DNA from 2 places in the Dyadobacter sp. BHUBP1 genome. Region 1 is predicted to be linked to the other one. Evidence: riboswitches for the same ligand, from Rfam matches in the RefSeq annotation. Region 1 holds a riboswitch; the other holds the start of a gene.
What was found. A riboswitch is a leader RNA that binds a small molecule or an ion and turns the genes downstream of it on or off. The one in region 1 is predicted to bind thiamine pyrophosphate.

Region 1 (6,091 bases):
TCGGCGATATGCAGCTTTTGCAGGTCGGCTAACGAGTGAACCGTGCTTGGGAACACCGGTCCGCGCTGCTCCACCATTTCATAAGGCAGTCCCATTGCCTCGGGAATCACCAGGATGTCGGAAAATATAATGGCAGCATCTACGCCCAGCAAGTCGACAGGTTGCAGGGTGACTTCTGCTGCCATTTCTGGTGTAGTGGCAAGATTAATAAAACTTCCGGCTTTCTCACGAACGGCCCGGTATTCTGCAAGGATGCGCCCGGCCTGGCGCATCATCCAAACAGGCGTGCGTTCGGTCTTCTCCCCCCGCGCCGCCCGAAGCAAAAGGTCATTTTTCAGATTCATGCGGCAAAGGTAGGGAGAAAGTGGTTATCAAAACCTGAAATTCACCCCGATCAGGAAATTCCTTCCCGCTTGCGGAAAATAGAAATTCTCTTGCGTGAGTGCGCCCCCGTACATATAACCGTAGGTATAGCCGTTCGATTCGTATTGCTCATCCAGGACATTGTTTACGAGCAAATTGAATCCGATTTCATTTGCCCACGATGGTTTGATAGTCCATGACAGACGGATATCGTTGGTCAGGTAAGCATCGAGTTTGCGGGTTTCTGTGGAAGTATTGTCCAGATATTGCTTGCCTACATACTTTGTCAGCAAGGCCAATTCCAGGTTTTTGCGCAGCGAATAAGTGAACTGGCTTCCGGCAATTACATTTGGTGAAAAGGAAATATCCGACTTACCATGATCGACGGTTTTATAACCACCATTATCATAGTCGACAATGTATTCCGTGAAATTTTTGATCTTGTTCTGGCTGAAAGTGGCATTCGCATTCCATTTCAGGTGGTTGTTGAATACCACAGCACCTTCCAGCTCGATACCGGTGCGGTAACTTTTCGGCACATTCACACGCACAGAGCCACCCACGTCGTTGATCTGACCGGTGAGTACGAGCTGGTTTTTATAACTCATCAGATAATAATTTGCCGCGAATGCCCATTTGCCTTGCTGCGTGCGGAAACCGGCCTCTACGTTTTGCAAACGTTCGCTTTTAGGGAAAAGATTGGCGGTTGAAGATGTGAAATCGTCACGGTTCGGCTCGCGGTTACCGATGCTGTATGAGGCATAAACCGAGCTTTGCTCAGCCAGCTGGTAGGTAAGACCTGCTTTTGGATTAAAGAAAGAATACGACTCGTCAAATGCCAATTGAACCAGATCATTATCTGTTCCCTGAATGGCGTGGCTTACCCGACGGTATTGCAAATCGGCAAATGCAGTCAGCCGATCCGTGAATGCATAATAAACCTTTCCATACAGGTTGAAATCCTTCTTTTTCCCCGTGCTGAAATAGTATTGGTGCTCATTCTCGATATTGCCCGCGTTGCGTGCCCAGATGATCTGACCATAGTGGTCGCCATCGTACTGGTTCCAGCCTCCGCCGAAGCTCGCTGTCAGCTTTTTGAAACTGTTGTAATCGAAGGAGAATGTAGTTCCGTAAAAGTAATTATCCAGCCAGCGGCGACGGATGAAGTCGGTGCTGGTGAGCGTGTCTTTACCGATAATTACATTGGGAAGGTTGTATTTGCTGTAATCGTCACCGGAACGATATTGCTCATAGTAGCCCAGTCCGCGGACGAGGAATGCATTGAGGTTGAACGTCAGTTTATTACTCAGGTTATGGGAGGAAACGATCTGGTAATGGTCCTGACGGTAGTTATCCACCTCGTTTTTATACGTGTAGGAATTATAAGTCCGGTTATCGGAATTGAGCAGGTTTTGCGCATCTTTTTCTCCTAAGTAATTTCTGTCAATATAAGCCAGAATACCTTCTCGATCGCCGCGCAATTTGGCCTCCGGCACACCGTTCCACGACTGATAAGTGCGTTCTTTCCCCGAAAACACATTGATCCGCACAAAGCTCTTCTTGCCAAAATATCCGCCTGAGAGGTAATAAGAATGCAATTCTGAGGAAGCGCGGTCCACAAAGCCATCCGAAGAAACCCGCGACAGCCGGGCATCGAATGTAAACTTATCTTTAATCAGCCCGGAGCCTACTTTCAATGTGTTTTTGAATGTATTGAACGAGCCGTAAGAGTTATTCAATTCCGCATAAGCTGTTTCGCGGAATGCATTGGTATTAATATTCACCGAAGCGCCAAATGCGCCTGCGCCATTGGTGGAAGTTCCCACGCCCCGTTGGATTTGAATGCTGCTTACCGACGAGGCGAAATCCGGCATATTTACCCAGAAAACCCCCTGGCTTTCAGCATCGTTATAAGGAATGCCATTCACAGTTACATTGATCCGCGTCGCGTCGGAGCCTCGTATGCGTATGCCCGTGTAGCCCACGCCGCCGCCTGCGTCGCTCGTGCTCACAAGGGAAGGGGAAAAGTTGAGCAGTACCGGCAAGTCCTGCCCCATATTCTGCTTGTCGATTTGTGCGGCGGTCACATTGGTGTAAGCCATACCCGTTTTGTCGTTCACGCGGGTGGCGTTGATGATCACTTCATCAGCCTGGTAAGTGCTTTTGTTGAGCTTGATTTCCAGCTGATTTGAAGCGCCGACGGCGATTTTTGAAGTTTGGTAACCGATGTAGGAGATGTCGAGGGCTTCGATATTTTCAGAGATGTTTTTCAAAACAAAACGGCCATCCTTGTCGGTGCTCGTACCGCGGATCTCGCCGGCCTTAATGGTCGCGCCGGGGAGCGGTTTGCCGTCCTCGGCATCGGTCACACGGCCGGAAACACTCTTTTGGGCAAAAGTGACGAGTGAGGTGGTGCTGAACAGCAAGGTCAGCAGACAGGTAGTAATTTTTCGCATTGCGATCAATAATTACAACAGGCAGGGGCCACCTATCAGAAAGTTCGATAAAATATTAACAGAAAACAGCCGGTCCGGCTTTCTCTCCCTACGCCGGCATTACCCGGATCAGGTTAAATGGGTATGATCTCAGCCCGTTCGGTAGGGCACCCCTTGAGATTATGCTGCAAAATTAATACGCTTTTCCGTAATTTTACATATCTCGAAATGAAGTTCCTAACTATTTGAATACCAAAATGAAAAGCTATACAGACACGACCGATATCAGTGCCTCTCAGCATGCTATGGAGCTCGAATACCGGTATGGGGCACATAATTACAAGCCGATGCCGGTGGTTATCCAGCGGGGCGAAGGAGTTTTTTTGTGGGATGTGGAAGGAAAGCAGTATTTCGACTTCCTGTCGGCATACAGCGCGGTGAGCCAGGGGCATTGCCATCCGAAGATCGTGGATGCGATGGTACGCCAGGCGCAAAAGCTGACGCTCACCTCCCGTGCATTCTATAACGACCGCCTTGGCGAATGCGAGAAATTTCTTTGCGACTATTTCGGGTATGATAAAGTCCTGATGATGAATTCGGGCGTGGAGGGCGGCGAAACTGCGCTGAAACTAACCCGGAAATGGGCGTATAAAGTAAAAGGTATCGAGCCCGGAAAGGCAAAAACCGTGTATGCCGCCGGTAATTTCTGGGGCAGGACATTGGCGGCGATATCCTCGTCGACGGATCCTTGTTCCACCAACGACTACGGCCCGTTCCTGCCCGGCTACGAAATCATACCCTATAATGACCTTCCTGCCCTCGAAAGCCTCCTGAAAAATGACCCGGACATCGCCGGTTTCATGGTGGAGCCTATTCAGGGTGAAGCGGGTGTAGTGGTGCCGGACGAGGGTTACTTAAAAGGCGTGCGTGATCTGTGTACAAAATATAATGTCCTGTTCATCGCCGACGAGGTGCAAACCGGTATCGGCCGTACAGGAAAACGGCTTGCCTGTGACTGGGAAAATGTAAAGCCTGATATCCTGGTCCTCGGCAAAGCATTATCGGGTGGTACCATGCCGGTTTCGGCTGCATTGGCCGACGACGAAATCATGCTGACGATCGCGCCCGGCGAGCACGGCTCGACCTATGGCGGTAACCCGTTGGCATGCGCGGTGACCATCGCTGCATTACGGGTGGTCCAGGATGAAAACCTTGCTGAAAATGCCGAACAAATGGGCCGGATTTTCCGCAAGAGAATGCAGGAGCTTCAAAAGCAATGTTCTCTGATCGAAAGCGTTAGAGGGAAGGGGCTGCTGAATGCGATCGTGATCAACGACTCCGAAGATAGCAGCACGGCCATGGACCTTTGTTATAAAATGATGGAAAAAGGGCTGTTGTGCAAGCCTACGCATGGCAACAAGATCCGTTTCGCGCCGCCACTGGTGATCAATGAGTCGCAGATGGACGAAGCTTGCCGCATTATTGAAGAGGTATTTTTAGAAATGAACGGAAATCTATGAAACTGAAACTTCTCCTGCCTGTCATTTTAATCGCTGCCTGTGTTTTTTCTTGCAAGGAAAAAAACGCCGATCCCAAGAATGATACCGAGACCAACGAGTGGATCTATACCAACATGAAGTACTGGTATTACTGGACCGACCACATCACCGCATCGCCCGATTACAACAAAACGCCGAGCGATTTTTTCAGCTCTCTGCTTTATAAATATGATGCGACGGCGCGCCCGGACGGCGACCGGTTTTCATGGATGCAGGAAAGTGCGAAGGAATTGGAAGCGTCGTTGGGAGGCGAATCCAAAACAAGCGGCATGGAGTACAAACTGGTGTATTTTCCTGCCAATACCAGCAATGTAGTAGGCATTGTGCTTTACGTGATCCCGGACTCACCTGCCGCCAAGGCCGGCTTTGTGCGGGGCGATGTTTTCAGCAGTGTGAATGGCCAGAAATTGACGGACTCGAACTACTCAAAACTGCTCAATACTCAGGATAAGGCTACTTACACCCTGGCCGACATTAAGGATGGTACTTTGAAGGAAACTACGACGAAGCGTGACGTGACGCCCATTGTCTTGCAGGAAGATCCGGTGTTCTTTGATTCTGTTTACACGATCGGTGCCAACAAAATCGGATACGTGGTTTATCACCAGTTTATTCCCGAGCCTTACCAAACCAGTAACAAGGCGTATGATAAGAAGCTGGATGCGATTTTCTCGGAATTCAAAAACAGTAATATCAATGCATTGGTCCTCGACTTGCGCTATAATCCGGGAGGGTATGTAAGTTCTGCGACCAACCTGGCAAGCCTTATGGGTAAGGTGACGGCCAACGATGTATTTTATTACAAGGAATACAACAAGCAGGTAACCGAAACGAGCCTCAAAAAATACGGTGAATCCTATTTCTACGACAAGTTTATATCCAAAAGTCAGAATGTAGGCAATGACCTGAAACACCTCGTGGTACTGGTGTCGTCGCGGACGGCTTCCGCGAGTGAACTGGTGATCAATGGGTTGAAGCCTTTTATGACGGTAACACTGGTCGGAGGTAAAACTGTGGGTAAGAATGTGGGGTCGGTCACGATCAGCGACGAGAAGAATGGTATCAAAGTGGGATTGCAGCCGATTGTCTCCAAATCGTTGAATAAGGACAAGAAGTCGGATTACCATGTTGGCTTTGAGCCGGATGTGAAGGTTAGCGAGGGCAATATCCTTTATCCCTATGGCGATCCACGCGATCCCTTGCTGGGCGAGGCACTCTTCCAGATCACGGGTACGCACGTAACGCGCCAACTCCGGAGCGCGCGCGTGCTGGCGGAGGAGGCAAACGCGGAACTGTCGTCGTCGATCAGCCAAAAGGCCGGCGGCAGCAATATGTTCTTTGACAGATAACCACCTGCTGATAAAATTTCCCGAATGGTGAGAGAACGGCTTGCAACTGTTCTCTCACCATTTTTTATTGCTATTTTTACAAACTTGCGTATTTCTAACTAATTGACCTTTATGAAGCTGGTAAATGATATGACTGTCTGGTTTATGAAGCGGCGCTTCGAACGGATCGAACAGTTTATGAAGTACCCCATTGAGACCCAGCAGCGTATATTTTCCGAATTGATCGAAACTGCCCGCTACACCGAATGGGGCAGCCGTTATAATTACGGTCAGATCAAATCGGTCAGGGAATTTCAGGAGCAGGTACCCATTTCGGCTTACGAGCAACTTTATCCTTACATCGAGCGTGTCCTGAAAGGCGAGCCGAATGTGCTCTGGCCGTCGC
Region 2 (6,091 bases), on a different contig from region 1:
GAACGACACCGGCACATTCGGTTTCTTCGATTACACCGGCGCCAAAGTACAGGGCAAGCAGAAACTCGAAGCCGAAGTGACGATCCGCGCAGGTAAGGTGGTGTACGACCTGAATGGCCTGACCAACCCTATCGTGGTTTCAAGAAGATAATCTGAACGGGAGCTCTGGATGATTTAACCAGACAGGGCCCCGATTGATATTTTACCTAATTTTACCTACTCAATATATTCCTGCCGCACATTTTCTTGTCTTATGAAACTACCAATTCTCTCTTTAACGACGATCCTGACCCTAACCCTTGGAGGCCCGCAGACCGCGAAGGCGCAGACTATGCCAAAAGAAGAACTGATTTTCCTGACCTCCGAATGGAAAGGTGAACGCTTCCCCGACGGCCGCCCGAAAATCTCCGACGACCTCGTCCGCCGCGCAAAGGACATCAATATCGAAGAAGCCTGGGTAGTGCTCAAAAACGAAGGCTATAACTGCCAGTTTGAAGGCAACTGGAAAATCGTGCACGACGACGTGGTGATCGCCGGCCGTGCACTGACGGCGCAGTTCATGCCTTCACGCCCGGATATCGAAAAGAATATCAAAGACCGCGGTGCCAAACAAGGCCGCATCGGCAATACCAACTCCTGGCCGATCGACATGCTCAGCAAAGGCGACGTATACGTAGCCGACGGTATGGGCAAAATAGTGGAAGGTACGCTGATCGGCGATAACCTGGCCAATTCTATTTTTGCCAAAACCGGCAATGGTGTGGTATTCGACGCCTCCGTGCGCGACCTCGACGGCCTCTCCAAAATCCCCGGTTTCAATGCATTCGTCCGTGATTTCGATCCTTCGTATCTCAAAGACGCGGTGGTCACCGGCATCAATACTCCTATTCGCATCGGCCGCGCGGTAGTACTTCCCGGCGATCTGGTTTTGGCCAAAAAAGAAGGGGTAATCTTCGTCCCGTCGCACATGGTCGAGAAAGTGGTGCAAACCGCCGAATTCATCGCACTGCGTGACAAATTCGGCATTCAAATGCTGAAAGAAGGCAAATACACCCCAGGCCAGATTGACAGCCAATGGACCGACGCTCTGAAAACAGACTTCCTGAAATGGCTCGACAAGAACCCGAACGAAATCCCTATGAAGCGTTCGGAGCTAGACGAATACATGAAAAAAAGAACCTGGTAAACGAGTAATCCGGCCGGGTTTTAAGCATTTCCTGTTTGGTGAAGCAGACAGGAATTTTCTTTCGCTTTTTTAAAATAGCATTTTAAATACATTTATATGAATATTTACAAGCTTATGTCCGCCGTCGCCGCGGTTTGCCTGCTGATAGCGCTCTACCTCGCTTTCACGGGGAGCCTCCCTTCGGCCGGCCCCTTCTTCATTGCATTCTTCCTGTCGCTGGCCATCAGTTTCAGGGGATATGAAAAACTAAAAGGTTTCACTTACACCACCGTGATTTTCGCGGCGGTAACCACCGCATTATACTACCCTCAGCATTTCCTCACGGTGGGCGACTTTAAACTTTCAACGCTGATCACTCCACTCATCCAGATCATCATGTTCGGGATGGGTACTTCCATGAGTTTCGGCGACTTTGTGGGGGTGGTTAAAATGCCCAAAGGGGTACTGATCGGCGTAGTGAGCCACTTTATCATCATGCCGACGATCGGTTATACACTTGCGAACATCAGCGGCTTCCCGCCTGAAATCGCTGCTGGGATCATTCTCATCGGCTGCTCACCGAACGGCATGGCTTCCAATGTGATCTCTTACCTGGCGAAAGCGAACCTGGCTCTGTCCATTACCATTACCGCCATTTCCACCATGCTCGCGCCTATCGTAACGCCGGTCCTCATGAGCATGCTCGCAGGCGCGTTCGTGAAAATCGACACGCTGCATATGATGTGGGATATCATTAAAATGGTGATCATCCCGATCGGCGCCGGGCTTATCTTCAATAAGCTGTTCAGCGGAAAAGTAAAATGGCTGGATGCCGCTATGCCATTGGTATCGATGGGCGGTATCGCGTTCATTATCGTAATCATCACGGCTGCCGGCCGCGACAGTCTGCTTTCCATCGGGCCTGCATTGCTGCTCCTCGTGTTAATCCACAATCTCTCGGGTTACACGCTCGGTTACTGGTCGGGGCGCCTGTTCCGCATGAGTGAGCGCGACTGCCGTACGATTGCCATTGAAGTAGGCATGCAAAATGGCGGTTTGGCTTCCGGTATTGCCAAGGAAATGGGTAAAATGGCCACCGTAGGCCTCGCTCCCGCAATCTTCGGACCACTGATGAACATTACCGGTTCCATCCTCGCCTCCTGGTGGCAAGGCAAACCCACCGGCGATGAAGATACTTATGTAGAAACGGGCAGAGCCCATTAAAATGAACGAGGCGCAGTTATTAGCTGCGCCTCGTTTTTTTGTCAAGTGTTGACAGGAGTTGTCATTCGCGGTCAGGTATTGTCAATTTTGTTGGATAAATTCTTAACTAATCCTGACCATTCCTGACCACCCTTGACCATTTCTGACTTCCTCCCCTTCCTCCCTTTCGACCTTCCTCCCAAAAATATCAATCCTCTTCCAGCAACAGCTGCATATAAACCAAATCCAGCCACTGGTCGAATTTATAAGCTACTTCTTTGAGGTAACCCTTCTCCACAAACCCATATTTCTTGTGAAATTCAATGCTTGCGCGGTTCGAGGCATCAATGCAGCCTATCATCGTATGCAGGCCCGACTCCTTCGCTCGTTGGATGAGGCTCCCTAGCAATTTACCACCTACGCCCATGCCACGCGACTTTTCGTCGAGGTAAATGGAATGCTCCACACTGAATTTGTATCCGATTTTCGGGCGGAAAATATTGTAGGAACCATAACCGATCACTTCGCCTTCCAGCTCTGCCACAATCACCGGCATACCGTCATAGAACATCTGTTCAAACCAGGCTTTTTGTTGTTCCATGGTCCGGGCTTCGTAATCATAAATAGCCGTGGTGTTCAGAATAGCGTGGTTGATAATTTCCAACAGCGAAGGCAGATCCTTAGGAGCGGCACTTCTGATGATCAAATCCATCAAAATAAAGCAGGTCGTTATACAGGTTTCAATATTAGGGTCAAAAATACCTTATTATTTTAAAAAATTTCACGTCTTATCCACGTTCTGTTTTACGTTTTTTTCTAATTCTTTTGAAAATCCTGAATTTCGAATAGCTTTGCCTCAACTTTAGGGGTGTCCCGACATGCGGACTGAGATCATACCCTTTGAACCTGATGCAGCTAGTACTGCCGAAGGGAAAAGCAGGTGTTACTGTGCACGTAGCTCCGTCTATTCTTTCTTCATAGGTCCATCCCTGAGTTTTTTGTATTTAAAACTGAATCAGGAATGGAAATCATCCTAAACGGTCAGACAAAGCAAATAGCCGTCACTTACACGGTAGGGCAACTCGTATCCGAGCTGTTTCCCTCCGGCAAAGGCATCGCAGTAGCCATCAACCAATCGGTAGTCCCGAAATCCGACTGGCCCACGCGCCAATTCTCCCCCAACGACCAGATTACGCTCATTACCGCCACCCAGGGCGGCTAGCATTGCATTGTCCTGTATCCACCATTTAACCAGAAAAACAGCATCATGAAGACAGAAAAAACGCCGGAAACCATCACCCGTGACCCGTTTCCGAATTCGAAGAAAATATATGTGAAAGGGCAAATCCACGACATTTCCGTGGCCATGCGCGAGATTTCACTGAACGATACGCGCATACATGGCGGCCCGCATTCAGGTCGCCTCGGAGCCAGCGAGCCCAATGAGCCGGTAACCGTGTACGACACCAGCGGCCCTTATACCGATCCCAACATTGAAATAGACGTCAAAAAAGGCCTTCCTGCATTACGTGCGGAATGGGTACGCTCGCGCGGGGACGTGGAGGAACTGGAAACGATTTCCTCTGAATACGGCCGGATGCGCCTCGCCGACGCGAAGCTCGACTATTTGCGGTTCGCACATAATGCAAAGCCGTTACGCGCCAAAGCCGGGCAGAACGTTTCTCAGCTGCATTATGCCAAAAAGGGTATTATCACGCCGGAAATGGAATACATCGCCATCCGCGAAAATCAGCGCATTGACGCGCATTTGCAGTCGCTGAATGGTAAAGCTGGCGCACTGGCGCACCAGCACGCCGGACATAGTTTTGGGGCAAATACGCCGAAAAGCCACATTACCGCCGAGTTTGTAAGACAGGAAGTAGCGGCCGGAAGAGCGGTAATCCCTTCGAATATCAACCACCCGGAGAGCGAACCGATGATTATCGGCCGGAATTTTCTGGTGAAAATCAATGCCAATATCGGCAACTCGGCCGTTTCGTCGAGCATTGAAGAAGAGGTCGAAAAAGCCGTCTGGGCATGCCGCTGGGGTGCCGACACCATTATGGACCTGTCCACCGGCAAGAACATCCACGAGACCCGCGAGTGGATCATCCGCAATACGCCGGTGCCCATTGGTACCGTACCTATTTACCAGGCTTTGGAGAAAGTAAATGGCAAAGCCGAAGACCTGACCTGGGAGCTTTTCCGCGATACGCTCATCGAGCAGGCCGAACAGGGTGTGGACTATTTCACAATTCATGCGGGCGTCCTGCTGCGCTACATACCGCTGACTGCCAAACGCATCACCGGCATTGTTTCGCGTGGCGGGTCGATCATGGCGAAATGGTGCCTGGCGCATCACAAAGAAAACTTCCTGTACACGCATTTCGAGGAGATCTGCGAAATCATGAAGGCTTACGATGTGGCATTCTCTTTGGGCGACGGCCTACGCCCCGGCAGCATTGCCGATGCTAACGATGCCGCACAGTTCGCGGAGCTCGAAACGCTGGGCGAATTGACCAAAATCGCCTGGAAGCACGATGTGCAGACGATCATCGAGGGCCCCGGCCACGTACCGATGCATTTGATCAAAGAGAATATGGAGAAGCAGTTGAAACACTGCCATGAAGCGCCATTCTACACATTAGGCCCATTGACAACCGACATCGCGCCCGGTTACGACCACATTACCTCGGCCATCGGCGCGGCCATGATCGGCTGGTTCGGCACGGCTATGCTTTGCTACGTAACCCCGAAGGAGCATTTGGGATTACCCAATAAAAAAGATGTAAAAGACGGTGTGATCACCTACAAAATCGCCGCCCATGCCGCCGACCTCGCCAAAGGCCATCCCGGCGCACAGTACCGCGACAATGCATTGAGTAAAGCCCGCTTCGAGTTCCGCTGGGAAGATCAGTTCAACCTTTCGCTGGACCCCGACACCGCACGTGAGTTTCACGATGAAACGCTTCCGGCCGAAGGGGCCAAGGTTGCGCATTTCTGTTCAATGTGCGGCCCGAACTTCTGCTCGATGAAGATCACACAGGATGTCCGCGACTATGCAGAGGAAAACGGACTGGCTACCGAAGAGGCCGTGGCGGAAGGTATGCAGCAGAAAGCGCGGGAATTTGCAGAAAAAGGCAGCGAGATTTATCTGTAATGGAGCTCATCGTCATAACTCACCCGGAAATACTGTCCGAAGAAGCCGGTATCGTCAACCGGCTCTTCGCACACGGACTTGCACGCCTGCATGTGCGCAAGCCCAAAGCCACGGAAACCGAGCTGCGAATATGGCTGGAACAGATCGATCCGCAATTCCGAGGACGCATTGCACTGCACCAGCATCATGAGCTTGCCCATGAGTTTGGCATTACCGGGTTGCATTTCACTGAGAAAAACAGGCTGACGCAGAGCGAGGAAACATTGGAAATATTGAAAAGCGATGGATTCACAATCAGCACCTCGACACATGATCCGGAAGAACTTGAAAGACTTTCGCACCGCTTTGATTATGCATTCCTGGGGCCGGTTTTTGATAGTATTTCAAAGGCTGGTTATTCGGCGAAGGTCCCTCCTGATTTCAGATTGCAAAAACATAATTACCCAAATCAAGTGATAGCCTTAGGCGGCATTGATGCTGAAAATTTAAAATCTGCACTAGAAATGGGCTTTGATGGCGCAGCGGTACTGGGCAGCATCTGGCAAAATCCCGACAATGCTGTT

Region 2: another riboswitch for thiamine pyrophosphate. It lies ahead of thiS (sulfur carrier protein ThiS); the one in region 1 lies ahead of ACQ4MZ_RS25585 (TonB-dependent receptor).

What each region holds. Positions count from the first base shown of each region.
Region 1 covers NZ_JBOBIH010000008.1:92,616-98,706, reverse strand. Annotated here, with positions in the region: gene hemE (uroporphyrinogen decarboxylase) at 1-344, opposite strand, end outside; gene ACQ4MZ_RS25585 (TonB-dependent receptor) at 372-2,819, opposite strand; TPP riboswitch at 2,887-2,983, opposite strand; gene rocD (ornithine--oxo-acid transaminase) at 3,056-4,318, shown strand; gene ACQ4MZ_RS25575 (S41 family peptidase) at 4,315-5,706, shown strand; gene ACQ4MZ_RS25570 (GH3 auxin-responsive promoter family protein) at 5,818-6,091, shown strand, end outside.
Region 2 covers NZ_JBOBIH010000001.1:1,046,087-1,052,177, reverse strand. Annotated here, with positions in the region: gene ACQ4MZ_RS04405 (amidohydrolase/deacetylase family metallohydrolase) at 1-151, shown strand, start outside; gene ACQ4MZ_RS04400 (RraA family protein) at 254-1,186, shown strand; gene ACQ4MZ_RS04395 (bile acid:sodium symporter family protein) at 1,283-2,389, shown strand; gene ACQ4MZ_RS04390 (GNAT family N-acetyltransferase) at 2,577-3,080, opposite strand; TPP riboswitch at 3,223-3,318, shown strand; gene thiS (sulfur carrier protein ThiS) at 3,390-3,590, shown strand; gene thiC (phosphomethylpyrimidine synthase ThiC) at 3,636-5,528, shown strand; gene ACQ4MZ_RS04375 (thiamine phosphate synthase) at 5,528-6,091, shown strand, end outside.